One region of the Sodalis ligni genome, then DNA from elsewhere that is predicted to be linked to it. Evidence: predicted binding sites of a transcription regulator. Region 1 holds the regulator's gene; each other region holds the start of a gene.
The links. Region 1 encodes CRP, which controls carbon source genes, mostly activating them, when cyclic AMP is high. Its sites were predicted from a motif close to ATGTGANNNNNNTCACAT; they were not measured.

Region 1 (7,980 bases):
TCCATTGCCTGCAGCAAAGGCGCCACCCGTTCATAATAATCCGTGCCTTCCACCGTCAGCCTCAGTGTCCGGGTTGACCGTTGAAATAGCCTCACCCCCAGGCGCTCTTCGAGACGGGCCACGCTTTTGGAGACGGCCGAGGGACTGGCCCCGATAATACGTCCCGCGCTGGCAAAGGAGCCGTTTTGAACCGTGCGGACAAAGGCGACAAGTCCGGTGGTCTTTTCCATGATGGTGGTCATTCAGGAACTTTGCTCACTAATTAAGTCAATTATGAGCAATATACGGCCTTTTATTCCGCTATTCCATTATTTGACTTCAGATATCCGATTCCTGACCTCTGGTTTTGACCTTTTGTCCCAGAATAGGTACGCGCGCCGCGCCAAGGCTCGATTTGCCTCACGCTAAAGCCGGTGAATCCCCCCGCCCGATGTTCGACAGCGGGATATGGAGCACGTTATACTTGGCTGAAATCCCGATGCGTGGGACAAGCTGACCCATTTCTTCATTTTCCTGCCTGAACAACCGGTAAAAATAGGCCACTCTTACCATGTTGCTGATCATCGATAACTATGATTCCTTTACCTATAACCTGTACCAATATTTCTGCGAACTGGGCGCACATGTAGAGGTTAAACGCCACGATGAGGTGCAACTGGACGATATCGACCGTATGGCGCCCGAGAGGCTGGTGATTTCTCCCGGCCCCGGTACCCCTGACGAGTCAGGCATCTCCATGGCGGCCATTGCGCATTTTGCCGGCAAGATACCGGTTTTGGGGGTTTGCCTCGGCCACCAGGCCATAGCGCAGGTATTCGGTGCCCGCGTTGTGCGGGCAAAGCAGGTTATGCACGGTAAGACCTCACCTATCGTCCATGACGGCCGGGGGGTTTTCGCCGGGTTGCCCGCGGATTTGACCATGACCCGCTACCATTCGCTGGTGGTGGAGACCGCCGGTTTGCCGCCCTGCCTGGAGGTTTCCGCCTGGAGCCTGCAAGAAGGCGTTCACGATGAAATCATGGGCATCCGTCATCGTACCTTGCCCCTTGAAGGTGTACAGTTTCATCCTGAGAGCATTCTCAGCGAACAGGGACATCGGTTGCTGGCGAATTTCCTGGCGATGTAAGCCGATGGCCCGCCGCGAATGCTTCAACCGGCCCGGCGTCGGTAGCGGATATAATTTTTTGCCGTTGAACGGCGATAAAAGATTGCATTGAAGTGATTTTTTATTCATATTTTATGATTATAATTTCATTTATCTTTTGCGGCGGATAGAGTAAAAAGCTTATGAAAACACATGATGACGCGGTAACCAGGGAAACGTTTGATCAGGTCATTTTGCCAGTTTATGCACCTGCTCAATTTATTCCCGTCAGAGGCAAAGGCAGCCGGGTATGGGACCAGGAAGGCAAGGAGTACATTGATTTCTCCGGCGGTATCGCCGTGACCGCCCTGGGCCATTGCCATCCGGCGCTGGTGGCGGCGCTGAAAAGCCAGGGTGAAACCCTGTGGCACACCAGTAATGTCTTTACCAATGAACCGGCGCTGCGGCTGGCGCGCAAACTTATCGATGCCACCTTTGCCGATAGGGTCTTCTTCGCCAATTCGGGAGGTGAAGCCAACGAAGCCGCCTTTAAGCTGGCCCGTCATTATGCCATCACCCGCCACAGCCCTTATAAAACCAAAATCATCGCGTTCCACAACGCCTTTCACGGCCGTACGCTCTTTACCGTCACGGTGGGCGGCCAACCCAAATATTCCGATGGTTTCGGACCGAAACCCGGTGATATTGTCCACGTGCCGTTCAACGATTTGGCGGCGGTAAAAGCGGTGATGGACGATCATACCTGCGCGGTGGTGGTTGAGCCGATACAGGGCGAGGGCGGGATCACGCCGGCCACGCCGGAATTCCTGCAGGGGCTTAGGGATCTGTGCGATCAATACCAGGCCCTGCTGGTGATGGACGAAGTGCAGTGCGGTATGGGCCGGACCGGTAAGTTATTCACTTATATGCATTATGGTGTCCTGCCGGATATTCTCACCACCGCCAAAGCGCTGGGAGGCGGTTTCCCCATCAGCGCCATGCTTACTACCGAGGAGATTTCGTCGGTGATGGCGGTGGGAACCCACGGCACCACCTATGGCGGCAATCCGCTGGCCTGCGCAGTGGCCGAGGCGGCGCTGGACGTCATTAACCAGCCGGCGGTGCTGGCGGGAATCAATGAACGGCATGACAGGTTTTTCAGCGCGCTGCAGAAGATTAACGACCGCTATCATGTGTTCGAAGAAATTCGGGGCATGGGCTTGCTGATTGGCGCCGCGCTGAAACCCGGCTACCACGGCCGGGCACGGGAATTCCTTCATGCCAGCGCCGCCAACGGTCTGATGATTTTGAACGCCGGTCCGGACGTGGTGCGTTTCGCCCCGTCGCTGGTGGTGGAATTTGACGATATCGATCAGGGCATGGCCAGGTTTGAACAGGCGGTAGCCCAGGTTACCGCCGGCTGAGCTCACTGAAAAAGAGCCTGGCGCGGACGGGTCACTTATCAAACCGCCTTTCTCGACCGGGCACTTTGCCAGCACGCTCAGCCGCCATTATCGGCGGCTATTGGGCATTTTCCCCCAATCGCCGCGATAGCCAGCGGCCGTGCTGCGGCCGCTGGCGCCAGGCAACCGACGAGATGGTATGCATTACTCCCAAATGGAACAGGATACGCCGCAGATGGCGTTCCATCGGGGTGCCCGGCTGCTCCGGCGTATCGCCGGCGGTGGCCAGTACCGGCTGTTCGCTGCTCGGACCATCGTATTCCAGCCGTTGCTGGCAGGTTTGCAGCGCCACCTCGCAGGCGGTCAGGTATTTTTCCGCCAGCATTGGCGTCAGCATGTAGTGATCCCGCGCCAGTATCGTCATGGCATTGATATGCTCAATAATAAACTGGCTATGGGTCACCCATAGGCGCATATCGATGAGGTAGCGGGAGTTGAAACCGGGCTCCTGCATGGCCTGGCTTAGCGAGGTGAACAGGGCGTTATGGGCCTGGTTGGCCCGCATACGGGCATAGGCCAGCGCCGCCGGCTCCGGATTCGCCTGTAATAACAGACGCAATGCGTCCTGATCCCTTTCCAGCGCCTGATGGGCGTTTTTGCGCAGCAGGCCGCTTTGCCACTGCGGCCACAGCCAGAGCGTACCGCCGAACGCCAGCATGCATCCGATCAGGGTATCCACCAGCCGCGGTACCAGAAAATGCGTACCGTTCAGGGACAATAGCTGCAGGGTGTAAACGGCGGTTACGGTGAAGCCGGTCATCGCCAGGCCGTAATTTTTCCGCAAAACCAGGTAAGCCGCCAGGGTCACCACCAGCATAAACAATAAAACCGTGCCGTCCCCCAGATGGAGCTGCAGGGTCGCGGCGGCGATAACCAGGCCGGCCAAGGTTCCCAGCGCCCGGTGCTGGATACGTACCCGGGTGGCGTTATAGCCGTTCTGGCTGACAAACATCACCGTCATCAGAATCCAGTAGGGTTTAGGCAGGTTGAACACCAGTCCCAGGCTGCTGCCGATGGCCAGCATAATGCCCAGCCGGGCGGCGTTGCGCAGCGCCATGGATTTGAGCGAACAGTAGCTGCGCAGCGCCTGCCAGAAAGAGAGCCGTTGCTGGTTATCCGCCATGATATCCCGCCGGTAGAGCGGACGTTGCGTCCTGAGCAGCCTGGCGATGCGGCTGAAGTGATAAAAACAAAATTGCCCCACCGGATTATCCGGATTTCGCTGGGCAATTTTTTCCACCGCCGACAGGGCTTCCGCCATGGTGAAACGGCCCGATAACCGATGATAAAGGATATCGTCCGCTACCACCCGCAGCCGGGCGGCAATCAATTGGGCATTATAGCGGATCACCGCTTCAGCGTGACTCTGCTCCACCAGCTTTTGCACTTCGTCCGGCTGATGCAAACTGACGGCGATATGCTCTTGCAGGTCCAGAGCCACCTGAAATGTCCGCAGCAGACGTTTGTACTGAAGCTGATGGTTGGCCGACAGCATATGCAGCTGCTGGTAAATTTGCGCAATCAGATCAATCACCCGCTGCTGCCGGGCAAACAGCGGCGGCAGGGCGGTTTCCGGGTCGGTATGCTGGGTCAGCAGGCTGTATTTCGCCTCGATATAATCCGCGAGCTCTCTATAGAGCAGGCTGAGGGTTTCCCGCATCGGCTGCTCTTTAAGCCATCGGAACCACAGGCCGGTAAACAGCCCGTACCAGGCGGTACCGGCGATATACAGCAGCGGCGGGATCCACACCGGGGCGTTGCCGGTCAGGCCGAGGGTAAAAATGGCGGCGATAAGGGAGGCGGGTAATAACCGCCCGTGCAACGGACTGATTTCACCGGTGACGCCCAGCGCCAGCGCCAGGCCCACCATGATAAAGGGCAAGGGTACGTGTACAAAGAGCAGCCACTGGATCAGTACGCTGCTGACGGCGAACAGCGTACCGCCGATGGCCAGGCGTTTAAAAAAGCGTTTATGCAGGGTATCCAGGCCGGCGATGTTGCAACAGGCGGGCACCAGGGAGAACAGCAGGCCGTTCTGCAGGCTGCCGAACAATAGCCCTATCGCCACCGGCAGGCAAAGCACGATGGTTTGCCGCAAGGCATAGTTGACTTCGGGGTGATAGATCAGTCGACGCCACATGCTGCCAACAAGCAGGCGTGGCACAGAGTACCACGCCTGTTTGATTAACGTTTAACGCGTACCGTAAACGACAATGGTCTTGCCGTGTGCGGAGATGAGATTTTGATCTTCCAGCATTTTCAGAATACGGCCCACCGTTTCGCGGGAACAGCCGACAATCTGGCCGATTTCCTGGCGGGTAATCTTGATTTGCATGCCGTCGGGGTGGGTCATGGCGTCGGGTTGTTTCGCCAGATTAAGCAAGGTTTGCGCGATACGTCCCGTGACGTCGAGAAACGCCAGATTACCGACTTTTTCCGAGGTGACCTGCAAGCGGCTGGCCATCTGCGCCGACAGACGCATCAGGATATCCGGATTCACCTGAATCAGTTGCCGGAATTTTTTATAAGAAATTTCAGCCACTTCACAAGCGGTTTTCGCACGAACCCAGGCGCTGCGCTCCTGGCCTTCTTCGAATAAGCCCAATTCCCCGATAAAATCCCCCTGGTTAAGGTAGGACAAGATCATCTCTTTACCTTCTTCATCTTTTATCAGCACCGCGACGGCGCCTTTGACGATGTAGTAAAGTGTTTCAGCTTTTTCGCCTTGATGTATTAGCGTACTCTTCGATGGATACTTGTGAATATGGCAATGAGACAGGAACCATTCGAGAGTCGGGTCTGTTTGCGGTTTGCCGAGAACCATTCGCTGTTATCCTCTTTTGTCATCGATGTCCTTGTTCAGGACATCGTATTCCCTATTACGGCGCTGTTTTATCGATCCATCTCCGTTGTAAACGGAGCGACGTTAGGGAACTTATTAGGGTCTGGTTTTAGTGATGTTCCGATCGCTCTCTTGCCCTTTCATTATCATGAGGTCGATCCAGCCTTGTTTTTAGCATAGGTTTGAAGCAGTGTCTTCTGTTGTCTTGCATCAGCATGAAGTATGTTAGGTAACATTGCCACCTTTCCAATAAAAATGTAGGGTGCAGGAAAAACTTTTTATCTGGAGTCATCATAATGCAAGCACGAGTAAAATGGGTCGAAGGTCTGTCTTTTATAGGTGAATCCGCCTCCGGCCACCAGATTTTGATGGATGGCAACGCAGGGGAAAAAGCGCCCAGCCCAATGGAAATGGTACTTATGGCGGCTGGGGGGTGCAGCGCCATCGACGTGGTATCGATTCTGCAAAAAGGGCGTCAGGATGTGCGTGATTGCGAAGTCAAGCTGACCTCTGAACGCCGCGACGAAGCGCCGAGGTTATTTACCCATATTAATTTACACTTTATAGTTTCCGGCACGGGGCTCACCGACAAAATCGTCGAAAGGGCGGTGGAGCTGTCAGCGGAAAAGTATTGCTCGGTGTCTTTAATGCTCGGCAAATCCGTGAACGTTACCCATAGTTTTGAAGTGCGTTTGCCGTCCTGAATGACGGATGCGTTACCGCTGGCGCGACGCTCCGGCCGCGCCCGGTTTATTCAATGCGTTTGCCTTCCAGTAGCTGCTTTACCAATGGTCCCATGATCAGTTCCATCGCCAGCCCCATTTTCCCTCCCGGTACCACCAGCGTATTGATATTGGAAATAAACGACCCCTGCAGCATCGCCAGCAGATAGGGGAAGTCGATATGATCCAGGCCGCGAAAGTGAATTACCACAAAGCTTTCGTCCAGCGAAGGGATGGCCTTGGCGGCAAAGGGGTTGGACGTGTCCACCGTGGGAACCCGTTGAAAATTGATATGGGTACGGGAAAACTGCGGTGTGATGTAGTTAATATAGTCTTCCATCGATCGCACCACGGAATCCATCACCGCTTCCCGGGAGTGTCCGCGTTCGCTGGTATCGCGCACCAGCTTTTGTATCCATTCCAGGTTGACGATGGGTACTACACCCACCAGGAGATCCACATGCTGCGCCACATTATGGTGGTCGGTAACCACCCCGCCGTGCAGCCCCTCGTAAAACAGCACATCCGTCGGCTCCGGCAGCGGCTGCCAGGGAGTAAAGGTGCCGGGAATCTGATTGTAGGGAACGGCTTCGTCATAGGTGTGCAGATATTTTCGCGCTTTGCCGTGGCCGGTGAGCCCATACTGCAGGAAGGTGTGTTCCAATAGGCCGAAGTCATTGGCTTCCGGCCCGAAATAGCTGATATGTCGCCCGAGATCGCGGGCCTTGCGAATGGCCATGTCCATTTCCGGACGGGTAAAATGGTGGAAACTGTCCCCTTCCAGCTCGGCGGCGTGAATATTCAACTGGTGAAAAATTTTACGGAAAGCCAAACTGGTGGTGGTGGTGCCGGCGCCGCTGGAGCCGGTAACGGCAATAATGGGATGTTGTGCTGACATGGTAACCCTACGCTTCGTTATATGGCGGCGTGATACCCTCAATAATTCAGGTTGCAGGAAAGCGGACGCACCTGCAACTTGAAGTATGACGGGTAGATTCACATGCGCCCGGCATGAAAGACTTGATTATTGTTATCATGTTTAGCGGCGCAGGGCCAATTTGCGTTATTCCGGATGAAACTGGCCGCGGGGCATAATATTGATGGTCTCATGCAGTTCCGACCATACCACTACCGCTTCGCCGCTTATCAGTTGACGTTTGACATCGGCGACTTTGGCCTCCAGTGTCTTTTCCTGTTCGCCGTAATCGGTGCCTTCTCGCAAGACAAAGGATTCAAGCAGGTTATACAGGGTGTCGGAGTCGATTTCTTCCCACGGAATAATCATCATGTTATGTCCAGTTTGTTAATGATTCAATGCCTTGAGGAAATTTCACCAGCAAAGCCTTGTGCGGATACAGGCGCGCTGTTAGTTTCTTACCTTCATTAAAGGGAGAGGAGCCCCCGAAACGTGGAACCGAGTCTTTTTCTTTCAATGTTGGGTTTTCTTTGGGTCGCTGCCATTACGCCCGGTCCTAATAATATGCTGCTCACCGCTTCCGGCGCGAATTTCGGTTTTTGGCGTTCAATGCCGTTGATGCTGGGTATTATGCTCGGGATGCAGTGCATATTGCTATTGGTGGCTTTCGGTATCGGCGGTTTAATTACCCTGTATCCGTCATTGCATTTTATGCTCAAAGTGGCCGGTTCCCTTTATCTGCTGTGGTTAGCCTGGAAGATTGCCACCGCGGCGTATGAAACATTGGAGACGGATGCGCCGCCGCCACGCCCCATTCCGTTTTACCAGGGCGGACTGCTGCAGTTCCTGAATCCCAAAGCCTGGTTGATGGCGCTGGGGGCGGTAGCCAGCTTCAGCCTGACGGGTAATGCCTATATTACTTCAGTGGGGGCCATCAGTATTGGTATTGTGAC
Region 2 (7,980 bases), 950 kb from region 1:
GCTTTTTGTAACGCCGCCACATCGGCGGGTGCGGCGTAACCGGCCTGGCTGGCCAGCAAAATCGCGGTTGTTAACACTGAAGCGAACAAAAGTTTCATATGTGATGCTCCGGATGATAGTGTGTGAATGGAACAGATAACTGGTCTAGTCCAGCAAGAACCAAGCCAATCTACTTAATAAAGATGAATATTTGATGTCAGTAATTCTTTTAGCCTGTTTTTTGTTATGGTTTCACTACCGCATCCGCAAAGGCGGAAAATCATGCACTATGACAATGCAGATGGGTGACTAAAATGCCTCAAAATGACGCTCCTTTTCTGCAAAGCCTTTCCCGGCAGAAAACCGTTACCGCCATTTGCCAGGCCATTAGCGGCTGGATCACCCAGGGCGTATTGACCCATAACGACCGTTTGCCGGCGGAGCGCATCCTTAGCGAGCAGTTCGCCACCACCCGCATCACCCTAAGAGAAGCCCTGGGTCAATTGGAAGCACAAGGGATGATTTATCGCGAGGAGCGCCGCGGCTGGTTTGTCAGCCCGCCGCGGATTATCTATAACCCGCTTCAGCGCAGCCATTTTCATGCCATGGTCAGGGAACAGGGACGAAAACCGGATACCGAAGTATTGGATGCCGGTGAAATCGTGGCGCCGGACGCGATATGCGCCCATCTGGACCTGCCGGTGGGGGGGCGGGTATTTTGTATTCGACGGGTGCGACGCATCGACGGGCGGGCGGTGCTTTATGTGGAGCATTATCTCAATGTCGCTTTTTTCCCGGCGATTTTGCAAGAAGATCTCACCTCTTCCCTCACCGAACTCTACGCTAACCGCTATGGGATCCGTTATGGCAAGGTCCGTTTCGACATGTTGCCCACCACCTTTCCCCTCGCGGCATCGCAGGCGCTGAAGGTGGCGGATAACAGCCCGGCGCTGTTTATTACCCGTATCAATCGCGATCAGTATGCGCGGATTATCGATTGTGACTTGGAATATTGGCGTTATGACACGCTGCATATCAGCGTGGAAGCGGAATAACGGAGGCAAATGGCACGGGGAAGGTCAGGTCTCGGCTTCCCGGGATAATAACGCATCGAAAATCAGCACTGAACAGACCCCGTCGGTGAGAGACGGCAGAATAATATTTTCCCGGACATAAAGATGATGGCGGTGGTTAAGATAAATTTCCAGCGCGTCATTATCGGCAAAATAAAGGCTTATTTTGTGCCTGAATCCGTAATCGTGTTGTTCGCGGCTGATATTTTCATGCCATGAAGCGTTGATAATACCCGGAATATACCGATCCATGGTCAATAACGCTGCGCTGATGCGATGAATTTCATCTTCGCCGAGCGTCGCCTTGAACCGGAACAACACGTTATGTTGAATCATCTTAACCTCTTACCGTCATTGAATTTTCCCTTTCAAGAACGTGGCGCGGTCTTCTCCATTCCCTTACCGGGCATATAATTGCGCTTCATATACCACTGTGTTGTTCTAAATGCCGCCACTAAGTTTGCCAGGAAAATTTTCTCTTCATGTTGGTCCATATACCACCCCAATTTGCCATATTTATACCCATCAAGGGTATACGAGTCCAAAACCATTAACGCCGCCGGTCCGCAATTGCCGATAGCGGGAATGATTTCCCGTTATCATGAACTGCGTAATGTCCTGCGGGTTAATAGTAAATGTCTGCCGATTGCTCAGACTGCTTCCAATAAAATAAAAATTTAAATAAAGTTATGAACAATTACATTTCAAATAATAATTAGCGTTTTGATTATAATGCCGCTTTGCTTAGATCAATCTAACGCCGGCAAGGGAATAGGTAAAATAATTATATTATTAGCCATAATTAATTAGCGGGGTATAATTCTTATTATAAAATCAATATTGCTAATAAATTCAATGTTAAGCTTCCCTGTCCAGGCAAAAAAACAGGTAATTTTAGAAACAAAAGCAATCCAAAAGGATTGCTTACCATCATCCCTATGTGGAATTGATCCTCAATCGGCATCGTAGCCGAGATTAGGCGCCAGCCAGCGTTCAACTTCCGCCACCGGCATACTCTTACGGGCGGCATAGTCCTCCACCTGATCCCGCTGAATTTGCGCCACGGCATAATATTTACTGTCGGGGTGGCTGAAATACCAGCCGGAAACCGATGCTCCCGGCCACATGGCATAGGATTCAGTCAACCGCATGCCGGTATTTTCGTCAACGTTGAGCAGGCGCCAGATAGCCTCTTTTTCCGTATGATCGGGACAGGCGGGGTAGCCCGGCGCCGGGCGGATACCCTGATAATTTTCCCGGATCAACTCCTCGTTGCTGAGGTTTTCCGTAGCGGCATACCCCCAATAGACTTTACGCACCCGTTCGTGCAGGTACTCGGCAAACGCTTCAGCCAACCGATCGGATAAGGCTTTTACCATGATTTTATTGTAATCGTCATGCAGGGCGTCATAGTCCGCGGCCAGTTGGTCTTCCTCCAAACCGGCGGTCACGGCAAACGCGCCGAGATAATCCGCCTTGCCGCTGGATTTCGGGGCCACGAAGTCTGCCAGGCAGTAATTGGCGAAATCGGTTTTTTCCGTCTGCTGGCGCAGATGATGGCTGACGGCAACCACCTCGCGGCGGCTTTCATCCCGATAGATTTCAATATCGTCACCCACCCGGTTGGCGGGAAACAGCCCCACCACGCCGCGCGGGAGCAGTGATTTTTCAGCGGAGAGCTTATCCAGCATGGCGTTGGCATCGGCAAACAGCCGCCGGGCTTCTTCGCCGATCACCTCGTCCTGCAGCAAGCGCGGATATTTACCCGCCAGCGACCAGGTCATAAAAAACGGCGTCCAGTCAATATAGTTGCGCAAGGTCTCAATGGAGGCCGTCACCGCCTGAATCCCCAGGCGATGGGCCACCGGCGGAGTGTAATGCTCCCAGTCCATGGCGGCGTCATTGTCCCGCGCGGCTTGTAATGTCACCGGCGGGGTACGGGGCTTTTTACGGCCATGCTGGATACGCACCGTGTCATATTCACTGCGGGTTTTCTGGACAAATTCGTCCCGTTGCGCATCGGACAGCAGTGCGGAAACCACCCCCACGCTACGGGACGCGTTCTGGACATAAATCGTCGGTCCGCTGTAGTTGCGCTCGATTTTCACCGCGGTATGGGCCTTGGAGGTGGTTGCGCCGCCAATCAGCAGCGGCAGCGTGAATCCCTGCCGCTCCATCTCCTTGGCGACGTTGACCATTTCATCCAGCGACGGGGTAATCAAGCCGGACAGACCGATGATATCCACGTTCATCTCCCGGGCGGTCTTCAGGATTTTGTCCATCGGAACCATTACCCCCAGGTCGATGATTTCATAGTTATTGCATTGCAACACCACGCCGACGATATTTTTACCGATATCGTGGACATCACCCTTTACCGTCGCCAGCAGGACTTTTCCCGCCGCTTTCTTTTGCTGCTTACCGGCCTGGATAAAAGGCTCCAGGTAAGCCACCGCCTGCTTCATGACCCGCGCCGATTTCACTACCTGCGGCAAAAACATCTTGCCGGCGCCAAACAGATCTCCCACCACGTTCATGCCGGACATCAGCGGCCCTTCAATGACCTCGATGGGCTGTGCCGCCTGCTGCCGCGCTTCTTCGGTATCGGGCTCGATAAACTCGGTAATGCCTTTTATCAAGGCATACTCCAGGCGTTTTATCACCGGCCATCCGCGCCATTCCGCCTGCTGCTGCTTACTGACTTCGTCGGTCTTGCCGCCGCGGTACTTCTCCGCCAGTTCCAGCAACCGCTCGGTGCCGTCGGCGCGGCGATTAAGCACCACATCCTCCACCGCCTCGCGCAGCTCAGCCGACAAATCGTCATAAATGGCCAATTGCCCGGCATTGACGATACCCATATCCATACCGTTGCGGATGGCGTGATAAAGGAATACCGCATGAATGGCTTCCCGCACCGGTTCATTGCCGCGAAACGAGAAAGACACGTTGGAGACACCGCCGGAAATCAGCGCATGGGGCAGTTCGGCCTTGATATCGGCACAGGCGCCGATAAAATCCATCGCATAATTGTTATGCTCCTCAATGCCGGTGGCGATGGCAAAGATATTCGGATCAAAAATGATATCTTCCGGCGGAAAGCCCACCGTCTCGGTCAGGATACGGTAAGCCCGGCGGCAGATGGCTATTTTGCGCGCGCGGGTATCCGCCTGTCCGTCCTCGTCAAAAGCCATCACCACCACCGCGGCGCCGTAACGGCGCACCAGGCGGGCATGGTGGATAAAGACCTCCTCGCCTTCCTTCATGGAGATGGAGTTGACGATGCCTTTGCCCTGGATGCATTTAAGGCCTTGCTCGATAACATCCCATTTGGAGGAGTCGATCATGATGGGTACGCGGGAGATGTCCGGCTCTCCGGCAATCAGGCTCAGAAAACGCACCATGGCGGCTTCGGAATCCAGCATGCCCTCATCCATGTTGATATCGATAACCTGGGCGCCGCTTTCCACCTGCTGAAGGGCCACCGCCAGGGCTTCATTGTACTTTTCTTCTTTTATCAGGCGTTTGAAGCGCGCAGAGCCGGTGACATTAGTCCGTTCGCCCACGTTCACAAACAGGGTGTCTTTGTCGATATTAAGGGGTTCCAGCCCCGCCAGGCGGCAGGCCACCGGCCGATCCGGCAGCTGGCGCGGCGGTATGCCCTCAATGGCCCGGACGATGGCGGCGATATGCTCCGGCGTGGTGCCGCAGCAGCCGCCGACGATATTCAAAAAACCGGCGCCGGCCCACTCCTTGATTTGCCTGGCCATAACATCGGGGCCGAGATCGTACTCGCCGAAGGCATTGGGCAACCCGGCATTGGGATGGGCGCTGATGTAACACTCGGCAATCCTGGACAGCTCGGCGACATACTGCCGCAGCTCATCCGGGCCAAGGGCGCAGTTCAAACCGAACGACAGCGGTTTAACGTGCCGCAGGGAGTTGTAAAAGGCTTCCGTGGTCTGGCCGGAAAGCGTCCGTCCCGAGGCATCGGTGATGGTGCCGGAAATCATCACCGGCAACTCTACGCCCATGGCTTCAAATTCGGTTTCAATGGCGAATATTGCCGCCTTGGCGTTGAGGGTATCGAAAATGGTTTCCACCATAATCAAATCCGCGCCCCCCTCAACCAATGCGTGCACCGACTCTCTGTAAGCACTTACTAACTGATCAAAGGTCACGTTGCGGAACGCCGGATCGTTTACATCCGGGGAAATCGAGGCGGTGCGGTTGGTGGGGCCCAGGACGCCGGCAACATAACGCGGTTTATCCGGAGTGCGCGCCGTCCATTCATCGGCGCACTGGCGTGCCAGCCGGGCGGCTTCGAAATTAAGCTCGCCAACCAGCGACTCCATCTGGTAATCGGCCATGGCGATGGCGGTGGAGTTAAAGGTATTGGTTTCCAGAATGTCGGCGCCCGCTTCAAGGTAGGCGTAGTGAATCGCGGAAATCACCTCGGGCTTGCTGAGCACCAGCAAATCGTTATTGCCCTTCAAATCGCTTGGCCACTGGGCAAAGCGCTCGCCCCGGTAGTCCGCTTCCTCCAACCGGTAGCTCTGGATCATGGTGCCCATGGCGCCGTCCAGCACCATGATGCGCTGGGCCAATTGCCGGCGAAGTCCGTCAGTTCGATTATTCACTATTACCCATCCACCGCAGAAAAATATACCCGTTATACTTCAAGCTGCAGGTGCGTCGCTTTCCTGCAACCCGAATTATCCAGGGTAGAGCGTCTAAAATTGAGCCAAAACAGGCAGAACATCCTAACATAAGTTAAGCGGGAGCGAAGATGGCGGCTCATGAGACTTTTTCAGTTATCGGCTGATAGTTTAAAAAAACGCCACTTAATGTAAAAGTTATGTTTCATAATGCCCTTATAATTTGATGTCGATCACAGAAGAAAATAAAAGTCGTTGATGCCGCTAGAAACCGATAAAAAAACACGCATAATGTTACCGGTAACATCAATGAACTTTAGCAGGCCTCGGAGCCCTACGATGACAACTACATCCAACCATATCTTCGTTTTAATGGGCGTTTCAGGCAGCGGCAAATCCGTTGTAGCCAGCGCCCTGGCCCGCGAGCTTTCGGCCGCGTTTCTGGATGGCGATTTCCTCCATCCCCGCGCCAACATTGAAAAAATGGCGGCGGGCCATGCGTTAAACGATGATGATCGCGCGCCCTGGCTGGCGGCGATTAACGATGCCGCTTTCGCCATGCAGCGCACCAACGCGGTCTCCATCATCGTCTGTTCGTCGCTGAAAAAGCGGTATCGCGATCGCCTGCGGCAGGGGAATGACAATCTCTCCTTCATCTATCTCAAGGGCAGCTTCGAGGTAATTGAAGAACGCATGAAGGCCCGTAAAGGCCACTTTTTCAAATCCGAGATGCTGGTGACCCAATTCGATACTCTGGAAGAACCCGGTGCGGACGAACCCGATGTATTCGTAGTCAATATCGCCCAGCCGGTGGAAAAAGTCATTGACGATACCTTGAATTATATCCGGCAGTTTAATCAGTAAAACGCCGGCTGAAGCCGGCGACCGACGTTGCCGAAACCGCGGTTTCTTCAAAGGATGTAAAGGATTTACATTCACACAGGCCGGATGAGCCCGACTTTTGGCATCCGGCTTTTTAAGTTCTGTGTAGCTGAAACGATTCAACATCGAGGTATGCCAATTTGCACCTCGGTTAAAAGCAACAAAAGAACCGGCCTTACTGGGGGCCGACCGATAACAGCGCCATCAGACGGTTCCGCCACCGACCGATTTTAATAATAAAAGCGTAAAGCATCCTGATGTGCCGTCGGACCACAAATTCTGTTGTTCAGCGCTGCCCGCGAGGGCGGCCCTGAACCGTTCAATCTTAAGTGAGGCATGTATGAATCCTACCGTAGCCCGTGTAACGCAACGTATCATCGACCGTTCAACAGCCACCCGCGCCGCTTACCTGGCGCGCATAGACGATGCGCGCACCAAAACGGTCCACCGCGCCCAGTTAGCCTGCGGCAATCTGGCCCATGGTTTTGCTGCCTGCCAGCCCGACGATAAAGCCGCGCTGAAAAGCCTGACCCATAATGACATCGCCATTATCACCGCCTATAACGACATGCTGTCCGCCCATCAACCCTATGAATATTATCCGGAACGGTTGAAAGCCGCTTTGCATAGCGCCGGCGCGGTAGGCCAGGTGGCGGCCGGGGTTCCGGCCATGTGCGACGGTGTAACCCAGGGCCAGGACGGGATGGAACTCTCGCTCATGAGCCGCGAAATCATCGCCATGTCGGCGGCCATCGGCTTATCCCACAATATGTTCGATGGGGCGCTTTATCTCGGTATCTGCGACAAGATAGTCCCGGGCCTGGTGATGGCGGCGTTATCTTTCGGCCATCTGCCGGCGGTGTTTGTACCGGCCGGCCCCATGGCCAGCGGTTTACCGAATAAGGAAAAAGTCCGGGTCCGGCAACTCTATGCGGAAGGGAAGCTTGACCGGGCCGCCATGCTGGAAGCAGAAGCCGAGTCTTATCACAGCGCCGGCACCTGTACGTTCTACGGTACCGCCAACTCTAACCAGATGGTCATGGAAATGATGGGGCTGCATCTGCCGGGTTCCTCCTTTATCCAGCCGAACACCCCGCTGCGTGACGCCCTCACCGATGCCGCAGCCGTCCAGGTTACCCGTCTGACGGAAAACAGCGGCAATTACCTGCCCGTCGGCCGGTTGGTGGATGAAAAGGTCATCGTGAACGGCATTGTGGCATTGCTCACCACCGGCGGTTCCACCAATCACACCATGCATCTGGTGGCCATGGCCCGCGCCGCCGGCATCATCATCAACTGGGACGATTTTTCCGAACTCTCCGATTCGGTGCCTTTGCTGGCGCGGATATATCCAAACGGCCCGGCGGACATCAATCAGTTCCACGATGCCG
Region 3 (7,980 bases), 510 kb from region 1:
TTAACGCCGTTACATCGGGGCTGCCGCTGTGGACGGCGCTGACATTACGCACTATCTCGACCCGAGACTGTTCACCCACGACATGGACTTCATATTCGTGACGCGCGTTCAACGCATCCAGCACAACCTGATTAACGTCCGCAAATACCACTTCAATCCCGGCATCGGCCAATAGCTTGCCGATGAATCCACGACCGATATTACCTGCTCCGAAATGTAATGCTTTCATAGAATTAACCTTGGATTCTCTTAGCTAAAAAGGGGCCGTGACGGCCCCCTCTCAAATACAACCGGTTCCATCCGTTACGACGCGCTTCTGACCGGATTCTGGCCTTTCAGCAACTCCAGCACTTCAGCGACGCTGGTGGTGGTGCTTAACCGCGCAATCACGGTTTCATCATCCAGGGCGTTGGTCAGGCTGGTGATGACCTGGATATGTTCATTGTTTCTGGCCGCGATACCGATGACCAGGCGGGCGATATCGTCTTCTTCGTCACCGAACCGGACACCGTCCGGATATTGGCAGAATACGACGCCGGTGCGTAACACCTTATCTTTGGCTTCGATAGTACCATGGGGAACGGCAATGGATTCACCCAGGTAGGTAGAGGTCAGCTTTTCACGTTCCAGCATGGCATCCACATACTCGGGTTGGACATAGCCGCCTTTCACCAGTTGTTCACCGGCGAAGCGGATGGCCTGCTCTTTCTGATCGGCATGCTGTCCCAGGAAGATATTGGCTTCGGTAAGACGGAACAGATTCTGTTCGCTGCCCTCAAAGCTGTCATCCAGGGTCGACAGGACTTTTTGCTGCTTCGCATCGGTCTTTTGCACTGCCACCAAACGGGCCGTCAGATCGGTATACAGGCCGCTGTCGAGGAAGTTGGTCAGCGAAATATGCTGGGCCTGCGGAGCATGACGCATAGCGCGCTCGGTCAGGTCACGGTGGGTAATCACCAGATCCACATCTTCTGGCAGGTCGTTGATGGCGGCATTGGTCACGCTGATATTTTTCAGCCCGGCCTCATTCACCTTCTTACGTAGAACACCGGCGCCCATGGCGCTGGAACCCATACCGGCATCGCAGGCAACGATGATTTTACGTACCGAGCTCAGGTCGCCGGTGGCGCCGGCGGTAACCGGAGCGGCCATGCCTTTGGACTGGGCTTTCATGTCTTTCACGCGACGGGTCGCTTCATCCAGGTCATCCCCTTCTTTCGCTTTGGTGCTCTTGAGCAGAATACACGAAATAACAAAGGAGACGGCAAAGGCGGCGACTACCGCGGAGATGTTGGCAAAGTACGACCCTCTCGGCGTCATGGCCAGTACCGCCAGGATGGAACCCGGGGATGCCGGAGACACCAGGCCGCCGTGCAGCAGGCCCAGGGTGAATACGCCGGTCATACCGCCAAGGATTACCGCCAGCAGCAGGCGCGGGTTCATCAGTACGTAAGGGAAGTAGATTTCGTGGATACCACCCAGGAAATGGATGATGGCTGCACCGCCGGCTGATTGCTTAGCGGTTCCGCGCCCGAATATCATATAGGCGGTCAAAACGCCCATGCCCGGACCGGGATTGGCTTCAATCAGGAAGAATATGGATTTGCCGGTAGCGGTAGCCTGCTGAATACCCAACGGTGAGAAGATACCGTGATTGATGGCGTTATTCAAAAACAGGATCTTGCCCGGTTCCACAAAGATGGATGCCAACGGCAGCAAATCGTGGCGAACCATCAGGTTTACGCCGGCGGACAGAAAATGGGAAATGATTTCAACGAACGGCCCGATCAGCAGGAATGCCAGGATGGCCAATATCATGCCGATGATACCGGCTGAGAAGTTGTTAACCAACATCTCGAAGCCGCTCTTGATTTTGCCGTCCACCGCGCGGTCAAAGCGCTTGATGGCCCAGCCGCCCAAAGGACCGGCAATCATGGAGCCCAGGAACATGGGCATATCGGCGCCGGCAATCACACCCATGGTGGTAATGGCACCCACTACGCCGCCACGTTCGCCGCCCGCCAGCCGTCCACCGGTATAACCGATTAACAGCGGCAGCAGATAGGTGATCATCGGGCCTACCAGCTTGGCCAATGTGGCGTTTGGAGTCCACCCGGTGGGTATAAACAGTGCGGTAATAATCCCCCAGGCAATAAAGGCTGCGATATTCGGCATGACCATATTGCTGAGGAAACGGCCAAAATTTTGTACTTTGACCTTGATATCCGATGAAGACATAAAAACTCACCCCTATTGATACGCGCCAGACAATAAGGGCGCGTGAATATTGTTGCGACAGTGTTGCACAAACTGTCAGTAGTTCTATAAGCAGCGCGACTCTACCACGCTCAGTTAGTTAAGCGTACTACCGGGACTAAAGTGTGAGGAATATCACTGGATACCCCCCCTAAAGCACCCTATATTAGTGATTTACATCACAAATAAGCATTGTAAATAAATCACAATTTAACTTTTAGTAAGCTAACAAGGACAGTAATGTGATACATATCACTATTTTATGGGGAGAGTTTGTTTGATAAATGTGAGTTGAGTCACAATTTATTTGTGAGTAAAAATTTTGTTAACAGGTATAGCGGCGTTGATATGCGTAAATTTGCGACAGCCTTGGCAAAAGAAAACAAGGTTTTGTAAGAAACTTACCGGTAAACGTCTCGCCCGGCGACGAGAATATCTGCCGGGCAAGTAATGCCGATAGGGAAAGCAATATTATGGACCTGCGGCCGTGCCGGCCAAAACCCAGCCGGCGCTTATGCCTCAGGGCAAGGTGGCGCCGCCATTGTTTTGGGCCTGCACCAGCTGTTGGTACTGACTTTCCAGGCCCTTCATCAGTTCATTATACTGCGTCGCCGGCAACCGGTTGGGAAATGACACCGCATTGGCGCCAAAGGTCACCTGATTACCCTGCGTATTGAGGAAATCACCTACCTGCACCAGCGTGGACGACAGTGTGGACGCCGCGGCAATCACCGGCGCCACTTTTTGCACCGGCTGCGTCACCAATTTGGCGTAGGCCTGATCATAAACCGTTTTCAAATCAGCCGGCTGCTTAAGGCCCGCGCGAGCATCATCGGCCTGTTTTTTCAGCTGCGCGATTTGCGGCGCCAATGCGTTGAGGGCGGCGGCGGATTGCTGCACATCCTGGCGGCGGGTGAGATAATCCTGCGGAACCCTGATCTGGCTAATAAGATCCAATACCGGCAGCAGGCTGGTATTCACCGACTGGGTATATTGCTGGGTAAAGGTCAATAGCACCTGATAATCATTGGTATAAGGCCCGAACTGCTTTTTTTGATCGTCGCTAAGGGTGGGCAGGCGCTCACCGCCCGGCAGCACGGTGGTCTGTAGAAACTGAATGAATGCCTTACGTTGATCGGGCTCTTTATCGCCGCAGGCGGTGATCTGCACCGCCAGCAGCATCAATACTGGAATCATCAGCGCATAGCGCAGCTGCGCCAGTCTATCCCTTAACATCATGACCGAATACTCCTGTAAAATATTTCACTGGTTTACTCTGGTTTGCGAATCGCCGCATCCTCATAGCAGCATAAGGATAGCCCACTTTTAGCGGAATAAATACGCTAAAACTGTCCTTTAGTATTACCTATTAGGCAAAACATCTATTGGATAGCACCGGCTATTAGGATAATGAAGAGTGATATTTCATACTTTTTGTTGATTGACTATGCAGACTTGATTGATAGACTCAAGGCCGTTCAGCATATTCAGGGAGGTATTATCTCTCAATGATTTCCCTCATCAGCATCAAGCCTTAATTTTCATAATATTGCAGTAAATAAGTTATACCGTTGACAACTAATACTCAATAAAACAATGACTTACAATGATTAATCGTCAATTAATTCATTATTTTCAGTTTGACTATTCGAATAGATAAAGAATCAACATCATTATTTATAGCCAATGCTTTAATCTTGGCAAAATAGTCACCCTTAACTAAATAGATTATTTTTAGGCCTATCTTGTCATGAGGCATGATGGTCAGGTACGCGCCCGGCAAACCGCCGGGCGCGTCCAGGCACTATTGCAGCAGCGAGATATCCGCCACCCGCAAAAACAGCTTTTGCAGCTGGTCGAGCAGCGTAAGACGATTGACCCGCACCTCGGCATTTTCATCCATGACCATCACCTTATCGAAAAAGGCGTCTACCGGCTCCCGCAGGGCGGCCAGCTCCACCAGCGCTTCCTGGTAACGGCCCTCGGCAAACAGCGGCTCAAGCTTATCGCGCAGCACCTGGAGGTGCGCTGCCAGCTGGATTTCCGCCGCGTCTTTCAGCACCGCGGCCCGCACGTCGTCGTTCAGAGTGTCGGTGGCTTTGGCCAGGATGTTAGACACGCGTTTATTGGCGGCCGCCAGGGATGCCGCCGCGTCCAGGGTGCGGAAATAGCTTACCCCACGTACGCGGGCGTCGAAATCCGCCGGGCGGGTGGGCCGGCGGGCCAGCACCGCCAGGATGGTATCGACGCTATGGCCCTCTTCCTGATACCAGGCGCGGAAGCGGCCGAGCATAAAGTCCACCACATCGTCTACTACGCGGGGATTAGTGAGCTTTTCACCATACTGGCGAGCCGCTTCCTCCGCCAGGGCCGTCAAGTCCAGGGGCAGGCGCTTTTCGACAATGATACGCAATACTCCCAGCGCCGCGCGGCGCAGGGCGAAGGGGTCCTTATCGCCTTTGGGATGCTGGCCGATGCCGAAAATACCGGCCAGGGTATCCATCTTCTCCGCGATGGCCACCGCGCAGGAGACCGGCGTGGAGGGCAGGGCATCGCCGGAAAAACGCGGCTGGTACTGCTCTTTCAGCGCCAGCGCCACGTCTTCCGGCTCGCCGTCGTGGCGGGCATAGTGCATGCCCATCACGCCCTGGGTATCGGTGAACTCAACCACCATATTGGTTACCAGGTCGCATTTGGACAGCAGGCCGGCGCGGGCGGCGTGTTCCGCATCCGCGCCAATCTTTCCGGCAACCCAGCCGGAAAGGGATTCGATACGGTCGCTTTTATCGCGCAGGGTGCCGAGCTGCTGCTGGAACAATACCGTATCCAGACGGGGCAGCCGGTCTTGCAGCCGGATTTTCAGGTCGGTGTTGTAGAAAAATTCCGCATCAGCCAGACGCGGCCGCACCACTTTCTCATTGCCGGAAATCACCTGCCGGGGATCGATGGATTCGATATTGGAGACAAAAATAAAATTCGGCAGCAGCTTTTCCTGCGCGTCATACACCGGGAAATATTTCTGATCCCCTTTCATGGTGTAGACCAGCGCCTCGGGGGGCACCGCAAGGAATTTTTCTTCAAATTTCGCCGTCAGCACCACCGGCCATTCCACCAGAGAAGTCACCTCTTCCAGCAGACTGTCGGTCAAATCGGCTTTGCCGCCGATGCGCGCGGCGGCCGCTTGTGCGTCCCGTTTGATAATCGCTTTACGTTCTTCGTAGTCGGCTATCACCTTGCCGCGTTCCAGCAGTAAGGCGGGGTATTGATCGGCGTTATCGATAGTGAATTCGGCTTCACCCATAAAGCGGTGTCCACGCACGGTGCGCCCTGACTCAATGCCCAGCACGCGCCCCGCGATCAGTTCGCTGTCCAGCAATAGCGTGACGGTATGCACCGGACGGATAAACTGCGTATCGCTGTCGCCCCAGCGCATCATGCGGGGAATAGGCAGTTTGCCAAGGGCGGCGGTCACCATGCCCAGCAGCAGTTCTTGCGCGGGTTTGCCTTTAACGGACGCCCGGTAGAGCAGCCACTCCCCTTTATCGGTTTTCTGGCGTTCGGCCTGTTCAACGGTAATGCCGCAGCCGCGCGCCCAGCCCTCGGCCGCCTTGGTGGCATTGCCCGCGGCGTCGAATGCCTGGGAAACGGCGGGACCGCGCTTTTCAATTTCGCTGTCTGCCTGGGCGGCGCCCAGGTCGCTTACCTTGAGCGCCAGGCGGCGGGGGGAGGCGAACCATTTAACCTCGCCGTGGGGCAGGTTGGCGCCGTCAAGCTCGGCGGTAAACAAAGTGGCAAAAGACTGCGCCAGCTGGCGAAGCGCCTTCGGCGGCAGCTCTTCCGTGCCGATTTCCGCCAAAAAAGTATGTTGCGTCATGGCTGCCTCTTATTTCTCGTTCTTTTTACACATCGGGAAACCCAGCGCTTCACGGGAAGCGTAATACGCTTCGGCGACGGCTTTGGTCAGCGTGCGGATGCGCAGGATATAACGCTGGCGTTCGGTAACCGATATGGCCTTGCGGGCATCCAGCAGGTTAAAGCTGTGCGCCGCCTTCAAAATGCGTTCATAGGCCGGCAGCGGCAGCGGCTGATCCAGGGCCAGCAGCTTCTGCGCTTCTTTTTCGTATTGATCAAAGCAGACGAACAGAAAATCGACATCGGCGTATTCAAAGTTGTAGGTGGACTGTTCCACTTCGTTTTGATGGAATACGTCGCCATAGGTCGTCTTGCCCAGCGGGCCATTGCTCCAGGTCAGATCGTAAACGCTGTCCACCCCTTGCAGATACATGGCAAGGCGCTCCAGGCCGTAGGTGATTTCACCGGTTACCGGACGGCACTCCAGCCCGCCCACCTGCTGAAAGTAGGTGAACTGGGTGACTTCCATGCCGTTGAGCCACACTTCCCAGCCAAGACCCCAGGCGCCCAGCGTCGGATTCTCCCAGTTGTCTTCGACGAAGCGAATATCGTTGATGGTGGGATCCAGCCCGACCTCTTTCAGCGAACCGAGATACAGCTCCTGGATATTATCCGGCGAGGGCTTGATGATGACCTGAAATTGGTAATAGTGCTGTAAACGGTTCGGATTTTCACCGTACCGGCCGTCGGTGGGACGGCGGGAGGGCTGGACGTAAGCGGCGGCGATGGGCTCTGGACCCAGCGCCCGCAGGCAGGTCATGGGGTGGGAAGTACCCGCGCCGACTTCCATATCCAGCGGTTGGACAATGGTACAGCCCTGGCGCGCCCAGTAATCCTGCAATGTCAGGATCAGGCCCTGAAAGGTCTTGGGATCAAACTTTTGCATGTTGAATTCGCACGCGATAAAAGTGGATTTATTAAGAATGCGCCAGTATACCCTCTGGCGGTAAGATATACAGCCCGAATGCGGTAACAAGTGTCAATCTCATGGCCGCATTAGATACCGCTTATTATTGTCTGTGTCGAAATCTATTCCACGACGGGGAGGAGGTTGAAAAGTGGCAAAGGTTATCGAGAGCCGGCCCGGCCCGTCCAAAACGGCTTTTAACGGCCCCGGCGCGGCCTTTTACCGGCAGGCGGCAGGATGATCCGGCCCTTTCAATCCGCGGACATGCCGCCCCTGCTGGACCTCTGGCTGGAGAGCACTACCCGGGCGCATCCCTTTATCCACAGCGATTATTGGGTGGAGAGCCTGCCCTTGGTGCGGGATGAGTATCTGCCGCAATCCGTAAGCTGGGTGGATGAACGCGGCGGCAGACTTACCGGTTTTATCAGCGTGCTGATGGATCAATTCATCGGCGCGATCTTTGTATCCCCGGCTTATTATCGCCAGGGTATCGGCAGCGCGCTGATGGAAAAGGCCAAACAGCATTATCCGGTGCTGTCATTGGAAGTATACCGATTGAACCGCCCGGCGCGCGCCTTTTATTACCGGCAGGGCTTTCGGGAAATCGGCAGCGCTTTCAGCGTTGAAACCGGTCATCGCATATTGACGCTGCAATGGCGTGAAGACTGAATGATTGTCCCGCTCATGGATGAGCTGAGTAACAAAACCAACACAGCTGTAATTTGAAAGATGACGGGTATGCTGGCGCGAATCCCGCCGATCCCGCATTATAACGGATCCATTGGATAAGCGTTTTTTTTATACCGGGAGAGTTGAGCATTGAACCGCAAGAAGGGCTCCTTCGCGCCGGCACGCGCCACCATCAGCGATGTTGCCAAGGCCGCGAACAGCGGCAAAACCAGCGT
Region 4 (7,980 bases), 2.8 Mb from region 1:
AGCTGCCAGGGCAAAATACGCGCAAAGCCGTGATTCGGGCTGGCTACTTTGCCAAACCAGGGCCAGCAGATAGGGATGCCGCCGCGAATGGCCACGCCGTCTTTGAACGCACTGGCTTCGCTCAGCCATAAAACCGCTTCCTCGCCGGCGGGTTGCCAGGCGATAAGATGTGCGCCCTGTAACGTGACCGCCGCCCGAACCAGGGATGATCGATAACGATGACCGGCAGTTGATCCAATTGGCGCAGGCTGACCGATGAAGAAAGCTGTTCTTTAACGGGTAACGCAAAAAGAGTGTCGTACATTTTCGGGCCCTATTGAAATGAGGAAACGGATCAAATAAAAAGGGCGACATCGCTGTCGCCCCATACATATTTGCTATCGGCAATTATTTCTTGGCGATATGGGAAATCAGATCCAGCACTTTATTGGAGTAACCGGTTTCGTTATCGTACCAGGATATCAGTTTGACAAAGGTCTTGTTCAAAGCAATACCGGCTTTGGCATCAAATACGGAAGTCAGTTTTGCACCGTTGAAATCGGTAGAGACGACATCATCGGTAGTATAGCCCAGGATGCCTTTCAGTTCGCCTTCGGACGCTTCTTTCATCGCGGCGCAGATTTCTTCATAAGTTGCGCTTTTTTCGATGCGAGCGGTCAAATCCACTACGGACACGTTCGGCGTCGGAACACGGAATGACATACCGGTCAGTTTACCGTTCAGCTCAGGGATAACTTTACCCACCGCTTTAGCCGCGCCGGTAGAGGACGGAATAATGTTCTGGGATGCGCCGCGGCCGCCGCGCCAGTCTTTGTGGGACGGGCCGTCAACGGTTTTCTGGGTAGCGGTGGTGGCATGGACCGTAGTCATCAGGGCTTCGACGATGCCGAATTTGTCGTTCAGCACTTTAGCCAGCGGGGCCAGGCAGTTGGTAGTACATGAGGCGTTGGAAACGATATCCTGGCCGTCATAGGACTTGTGGTTGACGCCCATGACGAACATCGGGGTATTGTCCTTGGAAGGACCGGTCAACACCACTTTCTTTGCGCCGGCGGTGATATGCTTACGAGCGGTTTCGTCGGTGAGGAAGATACCGGTGGCTTCTGCGACTACATCGACGCCGATTTCGCCCCATTTCAGGTTAGCCGGATCTTTCTCTGCGGTAACACGGATAGTTTTACCGTTAACAACCAGATGGCCATTCTGGACTTCCACGGTGCCGTTGAAACGGCCGTGGGTTGAATCATACTTCAGCATGTAAGCCATGTAGTCAGCATCTAACAGGTCGTTGATTCCGACGATTTCCACATCGTCACGTTCCTGCGCAGCACGGAAAACAATGCGGCCGATACGGCCAAAACCGTTGATACCTACTTTGATAGTCATATATTCCACCAGCTATTTGTTAGTGAATAAAAGGTTGCTTGTAAATTTACAAAAACCTCACGCAGCGTCAAGCGGAATCGTGTCAATAGTTGCTACAAATCAAACCCGACAATACCATTCGAACGTTAATCGTTCGTTCCGCTGCCTGCTCAGCTACGAATAATATGAGGTCGTTCGACCTCAATTAAAACTGCACCTGTCAGTTAAATGTGATGTTCATCACACTTGCCGCTCACGTTGTTTCTCGTTCCCTAGTTTAAGCTAAAAATGTCTCCGATGTTGTTAATTATTTGTTATAATGAGCCGGTTTTGACCCGCTTTATTCCATTAACCGTCCGGGAATCGCACTTATGGCTAACGACGAATCGATACGACCGCCTACGGACTCATTGACCGAAATGCAGCGGTATGTCACGCAGCAGCGGGGCACCGAGCCGCCCTACAGCGGTAAATTACTGGAGAACAAGCGGACCGGGCAGTACCATTGCCTGGTGTGCAATGCGCCGCTGTTTTATTCTGCAAGCAAATATGACTCCGGCTGCGGCTGGCCGAGTTTTTATGAGCCGGTAAGCGATACCGCCATCCGCTATCTGGATGACGACTCCCACGGCATGCACCGGGTAGAGATCCGTTGCGGCGCCTGCGATGCCCATTTGGGACATGTTTTCCCTGACGGACCGCAGCCTACCGGTGCCCGCTTTTGCGTGAATTCCGCCTCCCTGCGTTTCAAAGACCAGGACAATGGCGAAGAGATCAGCGGCTGACACTCTGTCAAGTTTATCGCTTTAACGATTCAGCTAATTATTCATGTTGCAGATATTCCCCTAAGGAGAAATTCATGGATGTCGACGCGCTAATGGCAACCCTGACCCCGGAAATCTACCAGAGGCTGTTGACGGCGGTGGAGTTGGGAAAATGGCCTGACGGCGTTCGCCTTACCGAAGAACAAAAAGAGCTTTGCCTGCAAATAGTCATGCTTTGGCAGGCCAGAAACAATCACCGGCCGGAGCATATGAGCATCGGTACCGACGGCAGCATTGTAATGAAAAGCAAGCGGGAACTGCTGGCGGAATTCACCGGCGAGCCGCCGGAGATTTTTCGAGCCAAGCCGGATTAATGAGGCGCGGTTCTGCTTTTGTATCGGTTCAAGCCGGATAAACGCGGTTAGGGCATGCCTGCATAGGTAGCGATTCGGCGTGGCGCGGGCAGGGACGGGTATCGCGGCGATCCGGCACCGCAGATGTCTACCACCCGGCCTTCAGCATCCGGCGGTGAACTCTGCCAGGGTGATAAGTCCCGCTCCGAGGCGCTGCATCTCTTCCAATACCCTGGCGCTGTCGCCGGGATGAAGGTCCACGCCCCTGCAGCCGTCTAAGATAACATCCACGGCGTAGCCCAGCGAGAGGGCGTCCAGCACGGTATAATTCACGCAATAATCCGTCGCCAGGCCCATGATGGAGAGGCTATGGATTCCTTGGGCCTGCAGATAGGCGTGCAGCTCGGTTTGGGCTCGATGACCGTTATCGTAAAAAGCGCTGTAGCTGTCGATGCCGGCCTGACGGCCTTTATAGATGCGGCGGCGGATGCCTTCTGCATCCAGTTCGGGATGCAACTGCGCCCCGGTGGTATCCTGTACGCAATGCACCGGCCACCATACCTGGGACAGACCATCCAGCAGCCCGATTTCACCCACCCGTCCGCCGGAGTTCACGGCAAAGCTGCCGTGATTTGACGGATGCCAGTCCAGTGATGCCACGACCGGTATGTCTTCCCGGCGACAGAACGCTATGGCTCGATTCGCCACCGCAATGACTTTATCGCCTTCGGGAACCGCCAGAGCGCCGCCCGGGCAAAAGTCATTTTGCAAATCAATCAGCAGCAAAGCCTGTTTCATGCTGTTTCTCCGCTTATATCATCGCCGGTCAGCTCGCCGCGCAAATCCTGTTGCATGATGTGCCGGATCTCATCGGCCGGGAGCGATTGGCTGAGCAAATAGTGCAGTTTGGTCAGCGCCGCTTCAACCGTCATATCGAAGCCGCTGATAACGCCCGATCGCGCCAGAGCGTTGCCGGTGGCATAGCCGCCCATATTCACCCGGCCGGAGAAGCACTGGGTGAGATTCACCACGACGCTGCCGCGCGCTACCGCCTGCCGCAGCTCATCCAGCAACGCCGGATGCTGTGGCGCGTTGCCGACGCCATAGGATCGCAGAATCAATGCTTTTACCGGCTGTCGCAGGAAATTGCCCACTACATCGGCGGAAATGCCCGGATAGAGCGTCACCACACCCACCGGCTGGGGGGTGATGGGATGAAGAATCAGTTCGGCGCCGGGGCGGTGGGGCAGCGGCGGCGCCACGGGACGAATATGGATACCCGCTTCCAACAGCGGCGGCAGGTTGGGGGAGGCGAAGGCGTCAAAACCATCCGCATGGGCTTTGGTGGTACGGTTGCCGCGAAACAGCTTGTTGTTGAAAAACAGGCTGACCTCGTTTACCGGATAATGGGCCGCCAGGTATAGCGCGTTGAGCAAATTGGTCTGGCCGTCTGAGCGCAGCGCCTCCAGGGGGATCTGGGATCCGGTGACAATGACCGGCTTGGCCAGGTTTTCCAGCATAAACGACAGCGCCGAGGCGGTGAAGGCCATGGTGTCGGTGCCGTGCAGGATGACAAAACCGTCATAGTTCTCATAGTGTTCCGCCACGTCCTGGGCGATATGCTGCCAGTCGTTTGGCGTCATATCGGAGGAATCAATCAGCGGGGCGTATTCATGAACGGTAAAATCGGGCATTTCCGGGCGATAGAATTCCGGCATCAACGCCAACTGGCGCTGCAAATGGCCCGATACCGGTATATAGCCGTTATCAGAGCGCTGCATGCCGATGGTACCGCCGGTATAGGCGACATAAATGGATTTTTTTTGCATGGGGAAAGGCACGGCCTCTCACGGGGCGATATACCCGTCATCTTTCACCTTGCAGGTGCTTTGGCTTACCTGCAAGGTGAATTATTTAGTGTATAGCCTCAATTATACGGCCACGGAGCAATAACACCAGCCCCATGGCCTAGGGTGCCGGCGGCATTGACGGCCGCCGGCGATGGCCGCTTATTGAATGTCGCCGCAAGACAGGCAATAGGCATAACGGTTTTGCGGATCGTTCAGGTTGGTCAGCAAACCCGGCTGGGCGGAAAATAGTGCGGCTATCTGGCCGGACGGCGCGGGCAGCCAGGCCTGGATGGTCGCCGGGAGACGGGCGTAAATCGAAGCGCTGGTTTGCGATAAAACCAGATCAATAAGGCTGGGCTCTTCGATATACCAATTGAGGTGATATTGCTTCAATTTGGCCAATTCGGCGGCTTTCGCCACGGCATCGTCGAAATCCCCCAGTTGATCCACCAGTCCGTTGGTTTTGGCATCGCTACCGATCCAGACATGCCCTTGGGCGATTTTGTCCACCTCTTCCGGCGTCTTGTTGCGGGCTTTACCCACCAGGGTGATAAAGTTTCTATAACCGTTCTCGATGTTCAACTGCATCATTTGTGAGAACTCCGGCGGAAGGGCTTTGGTAACTGACAAATCCGCCAACGGCGAGGTGGACACCCCGTCGGTATGCACGCCGATGCTGCCCAGCGTATCTTCGAAGGTATTGATGACGCCGAAAATACCAATGGAGCCGGTAAGCGTGCTGGGGGCGGCAATGATGTAATTGGCCGGGGTGGAAATCCAATACCCCCCCGAAGCGGCCATGCCGCCCATGGACACCACAACCGGCTTGCCGGATTCACGGGCCGCTTCCAGTTCCGAACGTATCAGTTCCGAAGCGCTGACGCTGCCGCCGGGACTGTTGATGCGAAATACAATAGCCTTGATGTGTGGATCGAGCCGGGCATCGCGAATCTGACCGGCGGTGGTATCGCCGCCTACCGACCCGGGGGTTTCCGGTCCGTCGATAATGGCGCCGTCGGCAAAAATAACCGCGATCTGTTCGCCTTTTTCCGATGGCTTCTGCATCTGATAATCATACATGCTGACGGCATTTATGGCCTTTTTCTGCTTGTTCCATCCGAAGGTCTTAGTTAGCTCGGTTTCGATGGCATAACGGGACGCCACGGTATCCACCCATTTATTGTGCAGGGCAAACTGGGCGGTATCCCCGTCGACGGCTTTCAGATCCGCCAGCATCGCCGGCGCGCCGGGGAACAGCTGCTGTGGCGTAATCTGCCGGTTGGCGGCGACGGTATCGAGATAATGCGCCCATATCTGGCCCAGCCAACGGCTATCCGCATCTCGGGCCGCCGGCGACATGTCGTCGCGCAGGAAAGGTTCCACCGCTGATTTATAGGTGCCCACGCGGAAAATATGCGTGTTAACCTTCAATTTATCCAGCAGGCTTTTGTAGTAGAGATTATTGGTGGCCAGGCCGTGTAGATCCACCGCGCCCTGCGGCGTCAGATAGATTTTATTGGCGAAACTGGCCAAAAAGTATTGTGACTGATTGTAGCTGTCCCCCACGGCAAAAATGGGCTTGCCGCTGTCGCGGAACTCAAGCAGCGCCTTGCCGATATATTGCAGCGAAGTGGGGTCCGCCCCGGCGAAATCCTTCAAGGAAAGCACCAGGCCGGTAATGTTCTGATCTTCTTTGGCCGCCCGCAGCAGATTCACCAGATCAAACAGGGAATTCTCTTGCAAACGGTTACTGGAAGCGCCTAATAGTTCACGGCCAATCTGGCGGAATTTATTGTTCATCGAAGGTTTTTCAACCACCACGCCGGTAAGATCCACCAGCAGCGCGCCTTTGCCCGGTTCCGGCGCGGATCGGTGCACCTGCAGGTAGATACCGACACAGATGACGATGATAAAAATCAGAAAAAGGTTAAGGATAAATTCGCGGATAAAATTCAACAAACGCCAGGCCCAACGAAACGGGCTGGATATTATTCGCCACAATGTGCGCATGTGCTCTCCATAAAACAACCTAGTGCAGGATTCGTATTGTAAAATTTAACCATGGCGCCGGCGATCAACGCGTGAACGGGTCATTATTCGCTCATAATGGCGATATCAGTTCATTGTCAGGTATCCTAAAGATCCGCCCGCTAAATGTCAGCATGAAAAAAGATAAAAATTCGGTTTAAAAGCGTCATGCTGTTACCGTCGGCGGCCGTATGTTAACGTTATAAGCATGAATAACATCGGGAGTAAGTAATGGATGCATTAGAACTTTTGCTAAATCGCCGTTCCGCATCTCGGCTGGCTGAACCTGCCCCGCAGGCACCGTACTGGATAATATCATCCGTGCCGGTATGCGTGCGCCGGATCATGGCACATTGCAGCCCTGGCGTTTTGTCATTATCGAAGGCGAAGGCCGCACGCGGCTGAGCGAACTGCTGTACCAGTCCGCCCTAGGCGCGAAAATGGATGAAAAGGGCGTCGAAAAAGCCAGGCAAGCGCCTTTCAGGGCTCCGCTGATTATAGCGGTTTTGGCCTGGTGCGATACCCAAACCAAGGTCCCCCGCTGGGAACAGGTAGTCTCCGCCGGCTGCGCGGTGCAAGCGATGCAGATGGCGGCATTGGCCCAGGGCTTCAACGGTATCTGGCGCACCGGCCTATGGGCGACCCAGCCGGATGTTAAAGCGGCTTTCGGCTGTCGCGAGCAGGATGAAATCGTCGGATTTCTTTATCTAGGCACGCCGCAGCTGAAGGCATCCACCACCATATTACCTCCTGAAACCGAGCCTTTTGTCCGTCATTTCTGACCCGGAGAGCGTAAAATTTTCAGTAACAATTTCTTTCCAGGGTGAGAAATGCAGCTTTTTATCGCTGAAAAACCAAGTTTGGCGCGGGCCATCGCCGACGTGCTGCCGCAGCCCCATCGCCGGGGCGACGGGTTCATCGCCTGCGGCCAGGATCATATGGTGACCTGGTGTATCGGACATTTGCTGGAACAGGCCCAGCCCGACGCCTATGACGGACGCTATGCCCGCTGGTCCCTGGCGGATTTGCCCATTGTGCCGGACAAATGGCAGCTACAGCCCCGTCCCTCGGTATTGAAACAGTTGAATGTGGTCAAACGGCTGCTGGCCGGGGCGTCGGAAGTCATTCATGCCGGCGACCCCGATCGCGAAGGGCAATTGCTGGTGGATGAGGTGCTGGATTATCTGGCGCTGGACGATGAAAAGCGCCGTAACGCCAAACGTTGCCTGGTGAACGATCTGAATCCGGCGGCGGTAAGCAAAGCGGTAAGCCGCCTGCGGGAAAACCGGGAATTTGTGCCGTTATGCGTATCGGCCCTGGCGCGCGCCAGGGCCGACTGGTTGTACGGTATCAATATGACCCGCGCCTATACTCTGCTGGGCCGCAACGCCGGCTACCAGGGAGTGCTGTCCGTCGGACGGGTACAAACGCCGGTACTGGGGCTGGTGGTCCGCCGCGATGAGGAAATCGAAAATTTTGTGCCGAAGACATTTTTTGAAGTCAAAGCACATATTGTGACACCGTCACAGGAACGGTTCATCGCGCTCTGGGTGCCGAGTGAAGCCTGCGAATCCTATCAGGATGAGGAGGGGCGGCTGCTCCACCGGCCGCTGGCGGATC

Region 2: a site for CRP is predicted at 5,929-5,946, ahead of gntK (gluconokinase). Genes of this name have one in related genera too.
Region 3: a site for CRP is predicted at 2,497-2,514, ahead of GTU79_RS00105 (PTS mannitol transporter subunit IICBA). Genes of this name have one in related genera too.
Region 4: a site for CRP is predicted at 1,594-1,611, ahead of msrB (peptide-methionine (R)-S-oxide reductase MsrB). Genes of this name have one in related genera too.

Annotation. Positions count from the first base shown of each region.
Region 1 covers NZ_CP075169.1:534,962-542,941, forward strand. Annotated here, with positions in the region: gene GTU79_RS02375 (LysR family transcriptional regulator) at 1-242, opposite strand, end outside; gene GTU79_RS02380 (aminodeoxychorismate synthase component II) at 551-1,126, shown strand; gene argD (bifunctional acetylornithine/succinyldiaminopimelate transaminase) at 1,288-2,508, shown strand; gene GTU79_RS02390 (YccS/YhfK family putative transporter) at 2,606-4,687, opposite strand; gene crp (cAMP-activated global transcriptional regulator CRP) at 4,739-5,371, opposite strand; gene GTU79_RS02400 (OsmC family protein) at 5,686-6,093, shown strand; gene GTU79_RS02405 (phosphoribulokinase) at 6,140-7,009, opposite strand; gene GTU79_RS02410 (YheU family protein) at 7,175-7,396, opposite strand; gene GTU79_RS02415 (LysE family translocator) at 7,520-7,980, shown strand, end outside.
Region 2 covers NZ_CP075169.1:6,026,296-6,034,275, forward strand. Annotated here, with positions in the region: gene GTU79_RS27995 (ABC transporter substrate-binding protein) at 1-98, opposite strand, end outside; gene GTU79_RS28000 (UTRA domain-containing protein) at 294-1,034, shown strand; gene GTU79_RS28005 (Dabb family protein) at 1,059-1,388, opposite strand; gene metH (methionine synthase) at 2,006-5,641, opposite strand; gene gntK (gluconokinase) at 6,047-6,571, shown strand; gene edd (phosphogluconate dehydratase) at 6,930-7,980, shown strand, end outside.
Region 3 covers NZ_CP075169.1:20,407-28,386, reverse strand. Annotated here, with positions in the region: gene GTU79_RS00110 (mannitol-1-phosphate 5-dehydrogenase) at 1-229, opposite strand, end outside; gene GTU79_RS00105 (PTS mannitol transporter subunit IICBA) at 304-2,238, opposite strand; gene GTU79_RS00100 (DUF3053 domain-containing protein) at 2,776-3,492, opposite strand; gene glyS (glycine--tRNA ligase subunit beta) at 4,061-6,130, opposite strand; gene glyQ (glycine--tRNA ligase subunit alpha) at 6,140-7,054, opposite strand; gene GTU79_RS00085 (N-acetyltransferase) at 7,313-7,744, shown strand; gene GTU79_RS00080 (LacI family DNA-binding transcriptional regulator) at 7,895-7,980, shown strand, end outside.
Region 4 covers NZ_CP075169.1:3,379,799-3,387,778, reverse strand. Annotated here, with positions in the region: partial or broken gene GTU79_RS15740 (D-hexose-6-phosphate mutarotase) at 1-304, opposite strand, end outside; gene gapA (glyceraldehyde-3-phosphate dehydrogenase) at 388-1,386, opposite strand; gene msrB (peptide-methionine (R)-S-oxide reductase MsrB) at 1,737-2,150, shown strand; gene GTU79_RS15725 (YeaC family protein) at 2,225-2,503, shown strand; gene pncA (bifunctional nicotinamidase/pyrazinamidase) at 2,645-3,280, opposite strand; gene ansA (asparaginase) at 3,277-4,311, opposite strand; gene sppA (signal peptide peptidase SppA) at 4,492-6,342, opposite strand; partial or broken gene GTU79_RS15705 (NAD(P)H nitroreductase) at 6,592-7,142, shown strand; gene GTU79_RS15700 (DNA topoisomerase III) at 7,191-7,980, shown strand, end outside.